3 regions of the Mesorhizobium sp. M0478 genome follow, and region 3 is predicted to be linked to each of the others. Evidence: predicted binding sites of a transcription regulator. Region 3 holds the regulator's gene; each other region holds the start of a gene.
The links. The regulator LexA, encoded in region 3, represses DNA repair genes until DNA is damaged. The targets are predictions, from matches to a motif close to TGTTCNNNNTGTGTTCNG.

Region 1 (5,322 bases), on a different contig from region 3:
CCTTCACACTCGCCCGCACCGTTTCCGGCGGCACGCATCTGCGCATCGTCCATGACGGGTTTGTCCTGACGCCTGCGGTCGCGATGGCCGGCGCCGGCTGCCGGCTCTGGCTGCGCGCATACAAGCCCAAGCGGCCTGTCGCCGCCAACGCGCCACGCCTGTTGCTGCGCGCCGCCTGAACCGGAAAAATCAAAACGGAGACAATGAGATGAGCGGCTTTGCCAATCTGGTGCCGATGGTGATCGAGCAATCGAGCCGCGGCGAACGCGCCTTCGACATTTTCTCGCGGCTGCTGCGCGAGCGCATCATCTTCGTCAATGGCGAGATCAATGACGGCATGTCGGCGCTGGTCTGCGCCCAGCTCCTGTCGCTGGAATCGGACAATCCCGACAAGGAGATCTCGCTCTACATCAACTCGCCGGGCGGCGTGGTGACCAGCGGTTTCGCCATCTACGACACGATGCAATATGTCAGCTGCCCGGTGTCGACCGTGTGCATGGGCTTTGCCGCGTCGATGGCCTCCTTCCTGCTGATGGCGGGAACGCCGGGGCGGCGCATCGCGCTGCCCAATGCCAGCATCGTGCTGCATCAGCCTTTGGGCGGCTTCCAGGGCCAGGCCTCCGACATCCAGCGTCACGCCGAAGGCATTTTGCGCACCAAGCGGCACATGGCCGACCTCTACGCTCACCATTGCGGCCGCACCCACGAAGAGGTCGAACGCACGCTCGACCGCGATTTCTTCATGACCGCGAAGGAGGCCAAGGACTGGGGCCTCGTCGACCACGTCTTCGACACCCGCAAGCAGGCAGCGGCCTGATCGGCGGATTGAATGCAGGCCGGTGTTCCCTCAATTTCAACGCCGCTGGTCTGGCCTCGCCTTGAGCGCGGCACTATAGTCTTGCCATGCGCTACCACCTGAACAGACTGACCATAGCCATTGCCATCACGGCGGCGACATCGAGCATGGCCTTTGCCGGGGGCAGCACCAGCACGTCGCGGTAAGGCGCCCTGCCCGGCGTGACCGGCGACTACCGCATCGCCAAGCCCGCGCCGCAGCCGGAGCCGGACGACGCGCTGCCTGCCGGCGAGAACGGCACGTTCAAGATCGGCGACACCGATGTCAAGATTTCCGGCAGCATCACTGTCGATGTCGGCACGGGTGGGATCAAGCCGACGCGCCGGTAGCCCCTTCTCCCAGCTACTATACGGGAGAGAAAGCCTGCGCCGACGACTTCCTCGCAAAAGAACAGCCCCGCCGTTGCTTCCGCTAACGGTCGGGGCTTTTCTTGGATTCCAAATCCAAACTGCCGGTAGTGTTATACCGACTTTGATTTCGGATGCTTCGCGGCATTCAGCCGACGATCCGACTAGCCGTCTCTGATTTTTGTGGGATTCGGCAGGTCACGGTTTGTCTGGTGGTTTGTTGGACTGACGCGATGCGTTCGTTTGGACGCATACACTCCAATGCCTTGAAACTACCTGGCACTTATGCCCGCCGCGGCTCCACTAGCAGGTGGAGCCTCAAGGGACTATCCGGTGGCGTCATGCTCCGCTCCTATGTCCGTTGCGACTGGTGTCAATCCGAAGCACAAATCGCAAAAACCTGCGGCGTCTCGCAGGCCGCTATGGGCGGCGAGGCCATCAAAGACGGCCGGCTCCGTTGACTCCGGCAGAGTGCGCCCCTGATTCGACGGCGTCAACCTTGAATAGCCGGTTACGGAAAATGTGATCGTCGGGAGCTTACGTCAGGGTCAGTTTCTGAAACACCCTTGTCAGTTTCTGCACAGCTTTGTCAGGAGCGTGTTCGGTCTTTGTTCTTTCCGCTTGCCCGTTCGCGCGAAAGACGGTTAAACGGCTTTGGTCGAGAAGTGTGGCGTCTCTCGACGTGGCGGCAAAAATACCTACATAGGGAATGGCCGGGAAAACCCGCCGATCCCACTGACACCAGACCTGAGGCGGCGACCGGCGATGGCCGACCATAAATACCTTTCCATTCGCGGGGCACGCGAACACAACCTAAAGAATGTCGATCTCGACCTGCCGCGTGACAGCCTGATCGTCATGACCGGCCTGTCGGGCTCCGGCAAATCGTCGCTTGCTTTCGACACCATCTATGCCGAGGGCCAGCGCCGTTACGTCGAGAGCCTGTCGGCTTATGCGCGCCAGTTCCTCGAAATGATGCAGAAGCCGGATGTCGACCAGATCGACGGCCTGTCGCCGGCCATCTCGATCGAGCAGAAGACCACGTCGAAGAACCCGCGTTCGACGGTCGGCACCGTCACCGAGATCTACGACTACATGCGCTTGCTGTTCGCGCGCGTCGGCATCCCCTATTCGCCGGCGACCGGCCTGCCGATCGAGAGCCAGACGGTTTCACAGATGGTCGACCGGGTGCTGGCGGTCGAGGAAGGCACGCGCCTTTTCCTGCTGGCGCCGATCGTGCGCGGCCGCAAGGGTGAGTATCGCAAGGAACTGCTGGAGCTGCAGAAGAAGGGCTTTCAGCGCGTCAAGGTCGACGGCGTCTTCTATGAGATCGCCGATGTGCCGGCGTTGGACAAGAAGTACAAGCACGACATCGATGTCGTCGTCGACCGCATCGTCGTGCGCGGCGACCTGGCGACACGGCTTGCCGATTCCATCGAAACGGCGCTCAAGCTGGCGGAAGGGCTGGCGGTGGCCGAGTTCGCCGACCGGCCGCTCGACGCCAGCCAAACCGGCGAGGACTCGGTCAACAAATCGAAGAACGAGACGCATGAGCGCATCCTGTTCTCGGAAAAATTCGCCTGCCCGGTTTCCGGCTTCACCATTCCGGAGATCGAGCCCCGGCTGTTCTCGTTCAACAACCCGTTCGGCGCCTGCCCGACCTGCGACGGCCTCGGCAACCAGCGCGCCATCGACGCCAGCCTGATCGTGCCGGACGAAAACGTCTCGCTGCGCGACGGCGCCGTCAGCCCGTGGGCGAAGTCGACCTCACCCTATTACGCCCAGACGCTGGAAGCGCTGGGCAAAGCCTATGGCTTCAAGCTCGGCGACAAGTTCAAAGACCTGACCGAAGAGGCCAAGGAAGCCGTCCTGCGCGGCACCGGCGAGCGCGAGGTCACCTTCCAGTATGATGACGGCCTGCGCTCCTACAAGACGACCAAGACGTTCGAGGGCGTCATTCCCAATCTCGAACGGCGCTGGAAGGAAACCGAATCCGCCTGGATGCGCGAGGAGATCGAGCGCTTCATGTCGGCGACGCCCTGCCCGGTCTGCAAGGGTTACCGGCTGAAGCCGGAAGCGCTGGCGGTGAAGATCGCCGGCAAGCATATCGGCGAAGTCACAGAGCTGTCGATCCGCAAGGCCGACCAGTGGTTCACCGAACTGCCGCCACATCTCAACGACCAGCAGAACGAGATCGCGGTGCGCGTTCTCAAGGAAATCCGTGACCGCCTACGCTTCCTCAACGATGTCGGCCTCGACTATCTGACGCTGTCGCGCAATTCCGGCACGCTGTCGGGCGGCGAGAGCCAGCGCATAAGGCTGGCGTCGCAGATCGGCTCCGGCCTCACCGGCGTGCTCTATGTGCTGGACGAGCCGTCGATCGGCCTGCACCAGCGCGACAATGCCCGCCTGCTCGACACGCTCAAGCATCTGCGCGACATCGGCAACACGGTGATCGTCGTCGAGCATGACGAGGACGCCATCCTGCATGCCGATTATGTCGTCGACATGGGTCCGGCCGCCGGCATTCATGGCGGCGAGATCATCGCCCAGGGCACGCCGCAGCAGGTGATGGCCAATCCCAACTCGATCACCGGTAAATATCTGTCGGGCGCGCTCGAAGTCGCCACGCCCGGTGTCAGGCGCGAGGCCAAGAAAAACCGCCGGCTGAAGATCGTCGGCGCGCGCGGCAACAATCTCAAGAACGTCACTGCCGAAATCCCGCTCGGCACTTTTACCGCCGTCACCGGCGTGTCTGGCGGCGGCAAATCGACCTTCCTGATCGAGACGCTGTTCAAGGCGGCGTCGCGCCGCATCATGGGCTCGCGCGAGCATCCGGCCGATCACGACCGCATCGAGGGCCTCGAATTCCTCGACAAGGTCATCGACATCGACCAGTCGCCGATCGGCCGCACACCGCGTTCGAACCCGGCCACCTACACCGGCGCCTTCACACCGATCCGCGACTGGTTTGCCGGGTTGCCCGAGGCCAAGGCCCGCGGCTATCAGCCGGGCCGCTTCTCCTTCAACGTGAAGGGCGGCCGCTGCGAGGCCTGCCAGGGCGACGGCGTCATCAAGATCGAGATGCACTTCCTGCCCGACGTCTACGTCACGTGCGACGTCTGCCACGGCAAGCGCTACAACCGCGAGACGCTGGATGTCGTGTTCAAGGGCAAGTCGATCGCGGACGTCCTGGACATGACGGTCGAGGAAGGCGTCGATTTCTTTGCCGCCGTGCCCGGGGTGCGCGACAAGCTGGAGACGCTGAAGCAGGTCGGCCTCGGCTACATCCATATCGGCCAGCAGGCGACGACGCTGTCGGGCGGCGAGGCGCAGCGCATCAAGCTCGCCAAGGAATTGTCGCGCAAGGCGACCGGCAAGACGCTCTACATCCTCGACGAGCCGACCACCGGCCTGCACTTCCACGACGTCGCCAAGTTGCTGGAAGTGCTTCACGAACTGGTCGACCAGGGCAACACGGTGGTGGTCATCGAGCACAATCTCGAAGTCATCAAGACCGCCGACTGGGTGCTCGACCTCGGCCCCGAAGGCGGCGATGGCGGTGGCGAACTGGTGGCACAGGGCACACCGGAAGCCATCGTGCGCGAAAAGCGCAGCTACACCGGCCAGTTCCTGAAGGAGCTTTTGGAGCGGCGGCCCGGAGGCAAGCGCGAAGCGGCGGAGTAACTGACAGACCGGTCGGGCGCCTGGAGAGCTTTGAATGACAGTCCGACAGGCGCTTGCCGGTGATCTCGACGCAGTCGTCTCGCTGACGCAGACCGCCTATGAGCACTACACGCCCCTGTTAGGCGCGCCGCCGCTCCCAGTCACCGAGGACTATGCGCCACGCATCGAGCGTGGCGAGGTCTGGCTCTTGGAGAGCGGCGCGGAACTCGCCGGGCTGATCGTTATTGAGCGCCATCCCGATCATGCGATGATCTTCAGCGTCGCGGTCTCCCCCGCTTTCCAGGGCAGGAAACTCGGCACCGCGCTGCTCGACTTCGCCCAGGAACAGGCGCGGCTATGGGGGGTGCCGGAGGTGCGGCTCTACACCAATTCGCGCATGGAGCGGAACATCGAGATCTATACGGCCTATGGCTTCCACGAAACGGGCCGCCG
Region 2 (5,322 bases), on a different contig from region 3:
GATTGATCTCGACGAAGCGGACGTTGAGCTGAACCTGCTGCGAGGACGAGATGTTGACCGAATTGATCACTTCTTCATTGCCGGAGAAGCGGCTGGCGATCTTGCTTGCCTTCTCGGCGGCGACCGCGTCATCGGCCTCGCCCGACAGCACGACGCGGCCATTGGCCGAGCCGACCTTGATCTTGGCGTCCGGCACGCTGGCGCGAATGGTGCTGGCCAGCTGGTCGGTGTCCAGCGTCACCTCGATGTCGACGGTGCCGACCAACTGCTTGTTCTCGTCGAACAGCGCGATGCCGGTGGTGCCGAGATTGTTGCCCAGCACATAGAAGGATTTGTCGGTCAGCGGATTGACGTTGGCGATCTCCGGATCGCCGATGACGATCTGGTAGAAGGCGGCATTGGTCATGACCGTCTTCGGCTTGCCCTTGGCTACCTTGATCGACGCATTCGTTGTCGACGAGACATGGACGATATCGTTGTCGGCCTTGGCTGGCGCACTGAGGCCGAGCATTGCGGCCGCGGCCAGGCAAGCCCCCACCGCAAGCGCCCGCATTGGGCGCAGCCCTTTCGTAGTTCGAAATGCATGAAGTCCCGACATCTGTCCCGTCCCTCGCCCGGTCCCCACCGGCAGTTATTGCTGGTCCCGCGCAGGAACCTGGTATTCTTCGACCTGCGTGCCGCGCGTCACGATGATCGTCTTGAATTTCGGCTTCTCAGGCTCCTTGGTCGCGGCAGTGAACAGCGCGCCGGCAGCGGCCTGGACGCCGGAGGCGACCGATCCGCCGAAGGACGAGATGGTGGTGACGCCGTCCTTGGCGGCCCCTCCGTCTGCGGCCGAGCGGAGCGACAGCGACAAGGTGCCGACGGTGCGGGCAAGCGCCACTTTCTGCGCGCCTTCGGTCGTCACCTCGATGGTGACGGAATTGGCGATCTGCGGTGTGGTCTGGCGCTCGTCGGCGCCCTGCCCCACGGTCAGCACCTTGGCGTCGGAGACGACGATCTCGGAGGTAACGGTCGATCCGGCAGCGCCCTGCGCGTTCTTGGCCACTTCCTGGATTTCGCCCGCATCGCGTGTCAGCACCACGTCGACCCGGTCGCCCGGCATGACGAAGCCGCCGACACCGGCGATCTCGTCGGTGCGGATTGTCACCGCCCGCATGCCGGGCGTCATCATGTTGGATAGCGTCGCGCGGCCGTTCGGCCCCGACAATTTGCTGATCAGCACCGGCTCGTTGATCTCGATCGGCGACAATACCACGCGGCTGCCTTCGGCGAGCAATGCATTGACTGTGGTGAACGCGCCCTGCGGCACCGAATCCTCGGACCATGGGATTTCGCTGAGCTGCGCCCGGTCAAGCTCCATGCCGTAACGCAACGGCGCGTTGGCCACCACGATGGTCTTGAAGACGATCTTGGGGACGGCGGGCGCCGGGATCGACGCCGTTTTCTCTTCGGCATCGGCCTTGGCCTGGCTTTTCACCCAGAAATCCGCGGCAAAGATTGAAATCGCGCCGAAGACGGCAGCGATGCCAATCATCGTTATGGCCTTGCCCCTCACAACCAACCCCTGACATTCGTGGTCTTTTGTTTTGTTGAGGCGACGCTAGGCCGCTTTGTTAAAGATTCAGGAATCGCGCCCGCTCCGCACGGACCTATTTCCGCCAGCTTGGTTATCGAAAGGTTTTAGGATAAGAAGGGTTTAATCCCCGAACGTAACAGGAACTTCCGTCGCTTGGCGCCGAAAAGCGTGGCAGTATCGACGGGTGATTCGCGGCACCGGATTCTATGGCAGGCATGGACGACAACAACGATCTTTTCGGCAATCTGGAAAAGCAGCCCCAACCGGCTCGGACACCGGAGCGCCCGGCCGACCCGCTGGTGCAGGCCACGAAGCGTCCTGCCGCGACCAAGGACGGCAGCGAGGGCTATAGCGCCGCCGACATCGAGGTGCTGGAGGGGCTGGAGCCGGTGCGGCGCCGTCCCGGCATGTATATTGGCGGCACCGACGACAAGGCGATGCACCATCTGTTTGCCGAGGTCATCGATAATTCGATGGACGAGGCGGTCGCCGGCCATGCCACCTTCATCGATGTCGAGCTGTCGGCCGACGGGTTTCTGACCGTTACCGACAATGGCCGCGGCATTCCGGTCGATCCGCATCCGAAATTCAAGAAGCCGGCGCTCGAAGTCATCATGACGACGCTGCATTCGGGCGGCAAGTTCGATAGCAAGGTCTATGAGACCTCCGGCGGTCTGCACGGTGTCGGCGTCTCGGTCGTAAATGCGCTGTCGGACCATCTCGAAGTCGAAGTCGCGCGCGGTCGCCAGCTTTACCGCCAAAGGTTCTCGCGCGGCGTTCCGGTGAGCGGGCTGGAGCAGCTCGGCGAAGTGCACAACCGGCGCGGCACCAAAATCCGCTTCCATCCCGACGAGCAGATTTTCGGCAAGGGCGCCGCCTTCGAGCCGGCGCGGCTCTATCGCATGACCCGCTCGAAAGCCTATCTGTTCGGCGGCGTCGAGATCCGCTGGAGCTGCGACCCATCGCTGATCAAGGAAAAGGACCAGACGCCCGCCAAGGCGGAGTTCCATTTCCCCGGCGGCTTGAAGGACTATCTCAAGGCATCGCTTGGCGACGACTTCCAGGTGACCCGCGAGATCTTCGCCGGCAAGAGCGAAAAACAGGGCGGCCACGGCTCGCTGGAATGGGCGGTGACCTGGTTCGGCGGTGACGGCTTCGTCAACTCCTACTGCAACACCATCCCGACCGGCGAAGGCGGCACGCATGAGGCCGGCTTTCGCAATGTGCTGACGCGCGGGCTTCGGGCCTATGCCGACCTGGTCGGCAACAAGCGCGCCTCGATCGTCACCTCCGAAGACGTGATGATCTCGGCGGCAGGCATGCTGTCGGTGTTTATTCGCGAGCCGGAATTCGTCGGCCAGACCAAGGACAGGCTGGCAACGATCGAAGCCATTCGCATTGTCGAGACCGCCATCCGCGATCCCTTCGACCACTGGCTGGCCGACAATCCGCAGGAAGCCTCCAAGCTGCTGGAATGGGTAATTGCGCGCGCCGACGAGCGGGTGCGCCGGCGCCAGGAAAAGGAAGTGTCGCGCAAGAGCGCGGTGCGCAAGCTGCGCCTTCCCGGCAAGCTCGCCGACTGCACGCAGAATGCCGCCGCGGGCGCCGAACTGTTCATCGTCGAAGGCGACTCGGCCGGCGGCTCGGCCAAGCAGGCGCGCGACCGCGCCAGCCAGGCGGTGCTGCCGCTGCGCGGAAAAATCCTCAACGTCGCCAGCGCCGGCAACGACAAGCTAGCCGCCAACCAGCAGATTTCGGACCTGATTCAGGCGCTCGGCTGCGGCACGCGCTCGAAATACCGCGACGAGGATTTGCGCTACGACCGCGTGATCATCATGACCGACGCCGACGTCGACGGCGCTCACATAGCCTCGCTGCTGATCACCTTCTTCTACCAGGAAATGCCGAACCTGGTGAATGGCGGCCATCTCTATCTGGCGGTGCCGCCGCTCTATTCGATCCGGCAAGGCGGCAAGGTTGCCTATGCCAGGGACGATGCGCACAAGGACGAGCTGTTGCGCACCGAATTCACCGGCCGCGCCAAGGTCGAGATCGGCCGCTTCAAGGGCCTGGGCGAGATGATGGCCGCGCAGCTCAAGGAAACCACCATGGACCCGAGGAAGCGCACGCTGCTCAGGGTCGATGTTATCGACGCCGTGGCGGCGACCAAGGATGCTGTCGACGCGCTGATGGGCACCAAGCCGGAAGCCCGCTTCCGCTTCATCCAGGAACGCGCCGAATTCGCCGCGACGGAAGTGCTGGATATCTGAGCGCCGGCCAACTCTTCGTTTTGACGCAGTTCCGGGCGGAAAACCGTTTCACACTTTTCCTGGAACTGCTCTAGCCTGCGCTTCCGATACGGAGACCAGCTTGTGATCTGGGCGCGGCTGAAGAGCTACTTCGAAACTAGTTTGGCGGGCCTGACGCAGCCGACGCGCTCGGATTGGATTTTCGCCCTGCGCACGGTTTCGGCCGGTCTGATCGCGCTTCTCGCTGCTTACGCGCTAAAACTCGACCACCCGCAATGGGCGATGATGACGGTCTTCATCGTCGCCCAGCCGGTCGCCGGCATGGTGCTGGCGAAAGGTTTTTACCGGCTGCTCGGCACGCTGGCCGGTGGACTTGCGGCGATCGGCATCACCTCGGTTTTCGGCACCAATCCCTGGCTGCTGGTCACGGCGCTGTCCGTCTGGATTGGGCTGTGCACGCTGGTTTCGTCGCTGCTGCGCAATCCGGAAGCCTATGGCGCCGCACTTGCCGGCTATACCGCGATGATCATTGGGCTGCCGGCTTTCGGCCAGCCGCATGTGATCGTCGATCTCGCTGTCGCGCGCTGCGCCGAGATCGTGCTCGGCATCGTCTGCGCCGGCCTGACCAGCCGGCTGATCCTGCCCAAGCTGGCCGCTGACGCCATCATCTCCAGGCTGAAGCGCAGCATCCTCGACCTTGCAACCTATGCGGGCGGCGCTTTTTCCGGCGGCGACCCGGCGAGACTGGCCGGCCTGCACGGCAAGCTGATCACGGACGCCCAGATGCTGGCCGAGATGCGCACCTATGCCCGGCTCGAAGCCCCGAGCTTCGCCACCCGCGCCCATCCGGTCCGCCTCACCATCGGTCAGCTTCTGTCGGCGCTGTCGGCGGCACGCGCGCTGCATTCTCACGCCGCGCCGAAAAACGCAGCGCTCATTCCGGTGCGCTCGGAACTGCAGTCGCTGGTCAGCGAACTGGCAGCCACGCCCGAGGCGCTGGAGGACACGTCGCCCTGGGTGACGCGGCTCGACGCGATTGCCGGCAAGGCCCGGCAAATGCCCGACGCCTCGACCGATCAGGGCGACGACAGGGTCGGCACCATCACGCGCCTCACCATCGCCGCCGATTTCGCCGAAGCCTTCAAGCAGGTGCTGCGCGGCCTCGACGGCCTGCGCGCACCGGTGACGCGCCCGAGCCGGAGCAACATGCAGCTGCCTGCGCTGGTGGTGCATCGCGATTATCCCGGGGCTTCGCGCAATGCCATACGCGCCGCCCTTGCCACGCTGGCGGTCGCCGCCTTCTGGCTGACGACGAAATGGTCCGACGCGGCCGCCACCGTTATCCTCGTTGCGGTCGTCTCCAGTCTTTTCGCCGCGCGGCCTGACCCGGTGCGGGTGTCCTGGGGCTTCTTCAAGGGTACGCTGCTGGCTTTGCCCTTTGCCTTCCTTGTTGGCCAGGTCGCGCTGCCTGCTTTGCCCGGCTTCGGCTGGTTC
Region 3 (5,322 bases):
AATCTCACCGGCGATACGTTCACGCAGGACGAGGATGGCTTCTTCCACTTCGCCGCGCGTTCCGACGACATGATCGTCAGCGCCGGCTACAACATCGCCGGCCCCGAGGTCGAAGCGGCGCTGCTCTCGCATCCCGACGTCGCCGAATGCGCGGTGACCGGCGCCGAGGACGGTGAACGCGGCCAGATCGTCGAGGCGCATATCGTGCTTGTGCAAGGTGTTTCGCCGGACGCATTGACCGTCAAACGCCTGCAGGACCACGTCAAGGCAACGATCGCGCCCTACAAATATCCGCGTTCGGTGAAGTTCATCGACGCCTTGCCCAAAACCCAGACCGGCAAGATCCAGCGCTTCCGGTTGCGCGCGGAGAAGAGCAATTGATTAAGCCGCACGATCCGGCGTCCGATGGCGCGCAGATGTCGTTCAAGGAGCGGATGTCCTACAGCGACTATCTGCAGCTGGACAAGGTGCTCGATGCGCAGGCGCCGCTGTCTTCGGCCCATGACGAGATGCTGTTCATCATCCAGCATCAGACATCGGAATTGTGGATGAAGCTCGCTTTGCACGAGATCGGCGCCGCGATCCGCTCTATCCGCGCCGACCGCCTCGAACCGAGCTTCAAGATGCTGTCTCGCGTCGCGCGCATCTTCGAGCAGCTCAACAATGCCTGGGACGTGCTGCGCACGATGACGCCAAGCGAATACACCGAGTTTCGCGACGCGCTCGGCCAATCCTCGGGCTTCCAGTCGTGGCAGTACCGCGCTATCGAGTTCATGGCCGGCAACCGCAACCTAGCCATGCTCGGGCCGCACAAGCACCGGCCCGATCTTACGGACAGGCTGGAAGCGATCCTGGCCACGCCGTCGCTGTACGACGAGGCGCTTCTGCTTTTGGCGCGCAATGGCTTCGACATCGGCGCCGATGCCGGGCGCACGGACTGGCGCGAGACGCGCGTCGAGAACGAAGACGTGCTGGCTGCCTGGCAAACCGTCTACCGCGACCCGCAGCGCTACTGGATGCTCTACGAACTGGCCGAGAAGCTGGTCGACTTCGAGGATTACTTCCGCCGCTGGCGCTTCAACCACGTCACCACGGTCGAGCGCATCATCGGCTTGAAGCGCGGCACGGGCGGCACCTCAGGCGCCTCCTATCTGAAGAAGATGCTGGAGGTTGTGCTGTTTCCGGAGCTCTGGACGGTCCGCACCCGGCTCTAGAGCATTTCACCGTTTAACGTAAACGGCGAAATGCTCTAGCCCTTTGATTTGACGCAATTGCGGACGGAAAACCGCTTCACACTTTTCCTGAAATTGCTCTAGTTCCTCAGGTGACCGCGGTCTTCACCGCGAAGCGGGCGTCCTGCCAGGCGCCGGTGCGCAGAATATCCTCCAGGACTTCGACCGCCTGCCAGACATCGCCATATCCGACATAGAGCGGCGTGAAGCCGAAACGGATGGTCGACGGCGCCCGGAAATCGCCGATCACGCCGCGCTCGATCAGCGCGCGCATCACCTGATAGCCATGCGGATGGAGGAACGACACCTGGCTGCCGCGCTGGCTGCCGTCGCGAGGACTTTCCAGTTCAAGCCCGTAGGCGCCGCATCTGGCTTCGACGAGCTGGATAAACAGGTCGGTCAGCGCGATGCTTTTTCTGCGCACCGCCGCCATATCGACGTCGTTCCAGATATCGAGCGCGCCCTTGAGCGCCCGCATCGACAGCACCGGCTGCGTTCCGCACAGGAAGCGGCGAATGCCGCTGCCGACGGCAAAGCCCTGCTCGAAGGCAAAGGGCCGCGCATGGCCCCACCAGCCGCTGAGCGGCTGGTGGGCATCGTCATGGTGGCGCTCGGCCGCGTAGATGAAGGCTGGCGAGCCCGGGCCGCCATTGAGGTATTTGTAGGTGCAGCCGACGGCGAAATCGGCATTGGCACGGTCAAGTTCGACCGGCAAGGCGCCGGCCGTGTGGCAGAGATCCCAGATGATCAGCGCGCCGGCGTCATGTGCCTTGCGCGTCAGCGCCGCCATGTCGCGCAACTGGCCGGATTTGTAGTTGACGTGGTTGACCAGGATGACGGCAACGCTGTCGTCGATCAGCTCCTCGATTGCGGCCGCGTCGACGCCCTCCAGCCGCAGCCGCGTTCCCGGCCGGGTCGAGGCGACGCCTTCGGCCATGTAGAGGTCGGTCGGGAAACTGTCGCCCTCGGCAACGATGACCGACCGATCCGGCCGCATGCCGAGCGCTGCGTGCAGCAGCTTGTAGATGTTGATCGAGGTTGTGTCGCAGACCACCGTCTGCCCATCAGCCGCGCCGATCAGTCGCCCGAGCTGATCTCCGAGTTCCACCGGCATGTTGAACCAGCCGGCGGTGTTCCAGGCGCGAATGAGGTCGTGCGCCCATTCCTGCGTGGCGGCCTGCTGCAGTTCGCTGAAGACGACCGCTGACGCGGCGCCCAGGGAATTGCCGTCGAGATAAATCACGCCTTGCGGCAAGACAAAGCGTTCGCGCATGGAGCGCAGCGGATCGGCGGCATCCATTGCTTCGATTGTAGCGAGATCGGGTGTCGTGCTCATGATCCGGCGCCCCTCCATGGACAAACGCGCGCGGCGGAGCCTGCCGCCCAAACATGCCGGCGATCTTGAGTGGTCGCCCTTGAACTGTCAAACATTATATATAATTCACCCATTGAAAGGCTTTGATATATAATGATCCGCCGAGCGTTTATGTCTGATGGATCACGATGCTGGATGACGAGCAGACCTCGAGGACGGAAGCGGCCTATCGCCTGCTCAGGCGCGATATTCTTGCGACCCGGCTGGCGCCTGCCGCGCCGTTGAAGCTGAGCACGCTGCGCAACACCTACGGCATCGGCTGGACGCCGTTGCGCGAGGCGCTGTCGCGGCTGGAGGCGGAACGGCTTGTGACCGCCATCAGCAACCGCGGGTTTGCGGTCGCTCCCGTCTCTCGGGCGGAGCTCGAGGATTTGGCGCGTGCGCGGCTGGTGGTCGAACTGCCCCTGCTGGTGGAATCGATCGAGGAGGGCGATCGTGAGTGGGAAGACGCGGTCGTTGCCGCCCACTATCGTCTCTCACGGTGCGGGTCTGTTCTCGACGATCCATCGGATGATGCGGTCGACGCGTGGTACGAAAAACACGATGCCTTCCATGCGGCGCTGCTCAGTGCCGCGACATCCAGCTGGCTGCTGCGCTTCAATGCGACGATTTCCGACCAATTGCATCGCCATCACCGCTTTCTGGGTCTGGCCCCGACGCTGCGCGCCGCCGCCGGCCGCACGGATGGCCACCGGAAGGCCGTGGCGGCCCTGCGCGACGCCGTGGCGATCGAACACCATACCGCCCTGATGGAAGCGGCCCTCGATCGCGACGTCGAACGTGCGAAAACTCTGATGACCGCTCACATCGGCTACACGCTGCAGGTCTATGCCCAGAGTGAACCCGGCGCGGATGCTGCGCAGCCCCGTCCGAAAAGGAAGCGGCGATCGTAGCCGACGACGCAGGGCACTTTGTCTTCGTTTCACCCCGTTGCCGGCCAACGACTACGAGCGCCGCTCGCGGTGCCGAACGTCACGCTGAACAAAACGTCAACACATTCATTAAACTTTAAAAGGTTGCGGAACACAACTGGAACAGATAGTGTTTGTTCTGGGTTTGTTTTTTCTGATTCTGGTTTCAGAACCCTTGGGGGCCGCGATGCTGACGCGCAAACAACATGAGCTTCTGATGTTCATCCATGAACGCCTGAAGGAGAGCGGAATCCCGCCGTCCTTCGACGAGATGAAGGAAGCGCTCGACCTCGCCTCCAAGTCCGGCATCCACCGCCTGATCACGGCGCTTGAGGAGCGCGGTTTCATTCGCCGGCTGCCGAACCGGGCGCGCGCGCTGGAAGTGCTGCGGCTGCCCGACTCGATCGCACCAGGCCTCAATGCGGCGAGGAAGTTTTCGCCGAGCGTCATTCAGGGCAGTCTTGGTCAAACCGGCCAAGGGCAAGGCGGCCAAGGACAAGGCGCGTTGGGCCAAGGCGGTCTCGGCCGCCAGATCAAGCCGGGCTCGCCGTCGCGTTCGATGTCGGCCGGCAATGACGATGCCGTTTCCGCGATTTCAATCCCGGTTATGGGACGCATCGCCGCCGGCGTGCCGATCGACGCCATCCAGCATCAGACCCATTCGATCTCGGTGCCGCCCGATATGATCATGGGCGGCGAACACTACGCGCTCGAGGTCAAGGGCGATTCGATGATCGAGGCCGGCATTTTCGATGGCGACACGGTCATCATCCGCAATGCCGACACAGCCAGCCCCGGCGAGATCGTGGTGGCGTTGGTCGACGATGAGGAAGCGACCCTGAAACGCTTCCGCCGCAAGGGCGCCTCGATCGCCCTGGAAGCCGCCAACCCGGCCTACGAGACCCGCATTTTTGGACCGGACAGGGTGAAGGTGCAGGGCAAGCTTGTCGGATTGATCCGGCGCTACTGAGCCGGCTTGGGTTTGTACTTTTCACGCTGGTTGTAAGGCGGCAGGCCGCGCGCTTCGCGGGAGAAGCGGCGTTGCTCGTGCCAGGGGCGATACGGCTTGTCGACGGCGAAGCGGATGGTTGGCGCTGCAGCTGCCGATTGCGGATCGAAGAAGACGGCGGCGCTGCCGTCGCGGGCCAGCTGTTTCTTCGTCACGACCAGCACCAGCGGGTCGCGGCACGGATTGTAGGCGGTGGCGTCATCGATGACGATCAGGCTCGCGAAGGCACAGGCCGGCCGCGCCGTCTTGCGGTCTTTCGCAAGCGCTACAATGGCTCCGGAAGGGTGCCGGGCGATACAGAGATCGCCGGTGCAATAGAAGGGCGAGCCGGGCGGCAGATCGAGCGGATCGAGATCGAACCGCGTATCTGTTGACTCGAAAATCTCAGGTGGGATAATGGTTTCGGCCCGCAGCGCCCGTTTCCAATTGTCCGTGGTGAATTCGTTGGAGCGTTCGCGGTTGAGGGCGAGTTCGCCGCCACCGATCGGCATGGCCACCAGATGCGCATCCTCGGATATGAGCACGTCGGGCGTAAGCACCTGCGGCACCGTCAACAGGCCGGCCAGCGCGAAAGGCACGGCCGCCAACCTGAGCCAGGTGGTGGCCATGGTGGCGATGACGAGGGCGACCGCCACCAACAGCACCGAGCGGATGGAGATCAGCCCGACGGCGTCGACCGGCGAGCGCTCGGAAATCCAGGCCGATATAGCGATCATCGCCATCAGACCCTTGCCCATCACATAGAGGAACGGCCCGTCGGCGCCGAACGGCATCGCCAGTGCGCTGAGCACGGCA

Region 1: the regulator LexA is predicted to act here: its motif matches at 1,802-1,819, upstream of uvrA (excinuclease ABC subunit UvrA).
Region 2: the regulator LexA is predicted to act here: its motif matches at 1,707-1,724, upstream of parE (DNA topoisomerase IV subunit B).

The regions. Positions count from the first base shown of each region.
Region 1 is NZ_JAMYRH010000007.1:296,884-302,205, reverse strand. It holds gene NKI64_RS19095 (SRPBCC family protein) at 1-179, shown strand, start outside; gene NKI64_RS19090 (ATP-dependent Clp protease proteolytic subunit) at 209-817, shown strand; partial or broken gene NKI64_RS19085 (hypothetical protein) at 964-1,185, shown strand; gene uvrA (excinuclease ABC subunit UvrA) at 1,969-4,890, shown strand; gene NKI64_RS19075 (GNAT family N-acetyltransferase) at 4,925-5,322, shown strand, end outside.
Region 2 is NZ_JAMYRH010000011.1:59,723-65,044, reverse strand. It holds gene NKI64_RS23580 (type II and III secretion system protein family protein) at 1-553, opposite strand, end outside; gene cpaB (Flp pilus assembly protein CpaB) at 632-1,537, opposite strand; gene parE (DNA topoisomerase IV subunit B) at 1,795-3,849, shown strand; gene NKI64_RS23565 (FUSC family protein) at 3,952-5,322, shown strand, end outside.
Region 3 is NZ_JAMYRH010000012.1:17,160-22,481, reverse strand. It holds gene NKI64_RS24420 (AMP-binding protein) at 1-381, shown strand, start outside; gene kynA (tryptophan 2,3-dioxygenase) at 378-1,214, shown strand; gene kynU (kynureninase) at 1,321-2,568, opposite strand; gene NKI64_RS24405 (GntR family transcriptional regulator) at 2,736-3,500, shown strand; gene lexA (transcriptional repressor LexA) at 3,706-4,488, shown strand; gene NKI64_RS24395 (ComEC/Rec2 family competence protein) at 4,482-5,322, opposite strand, start outside.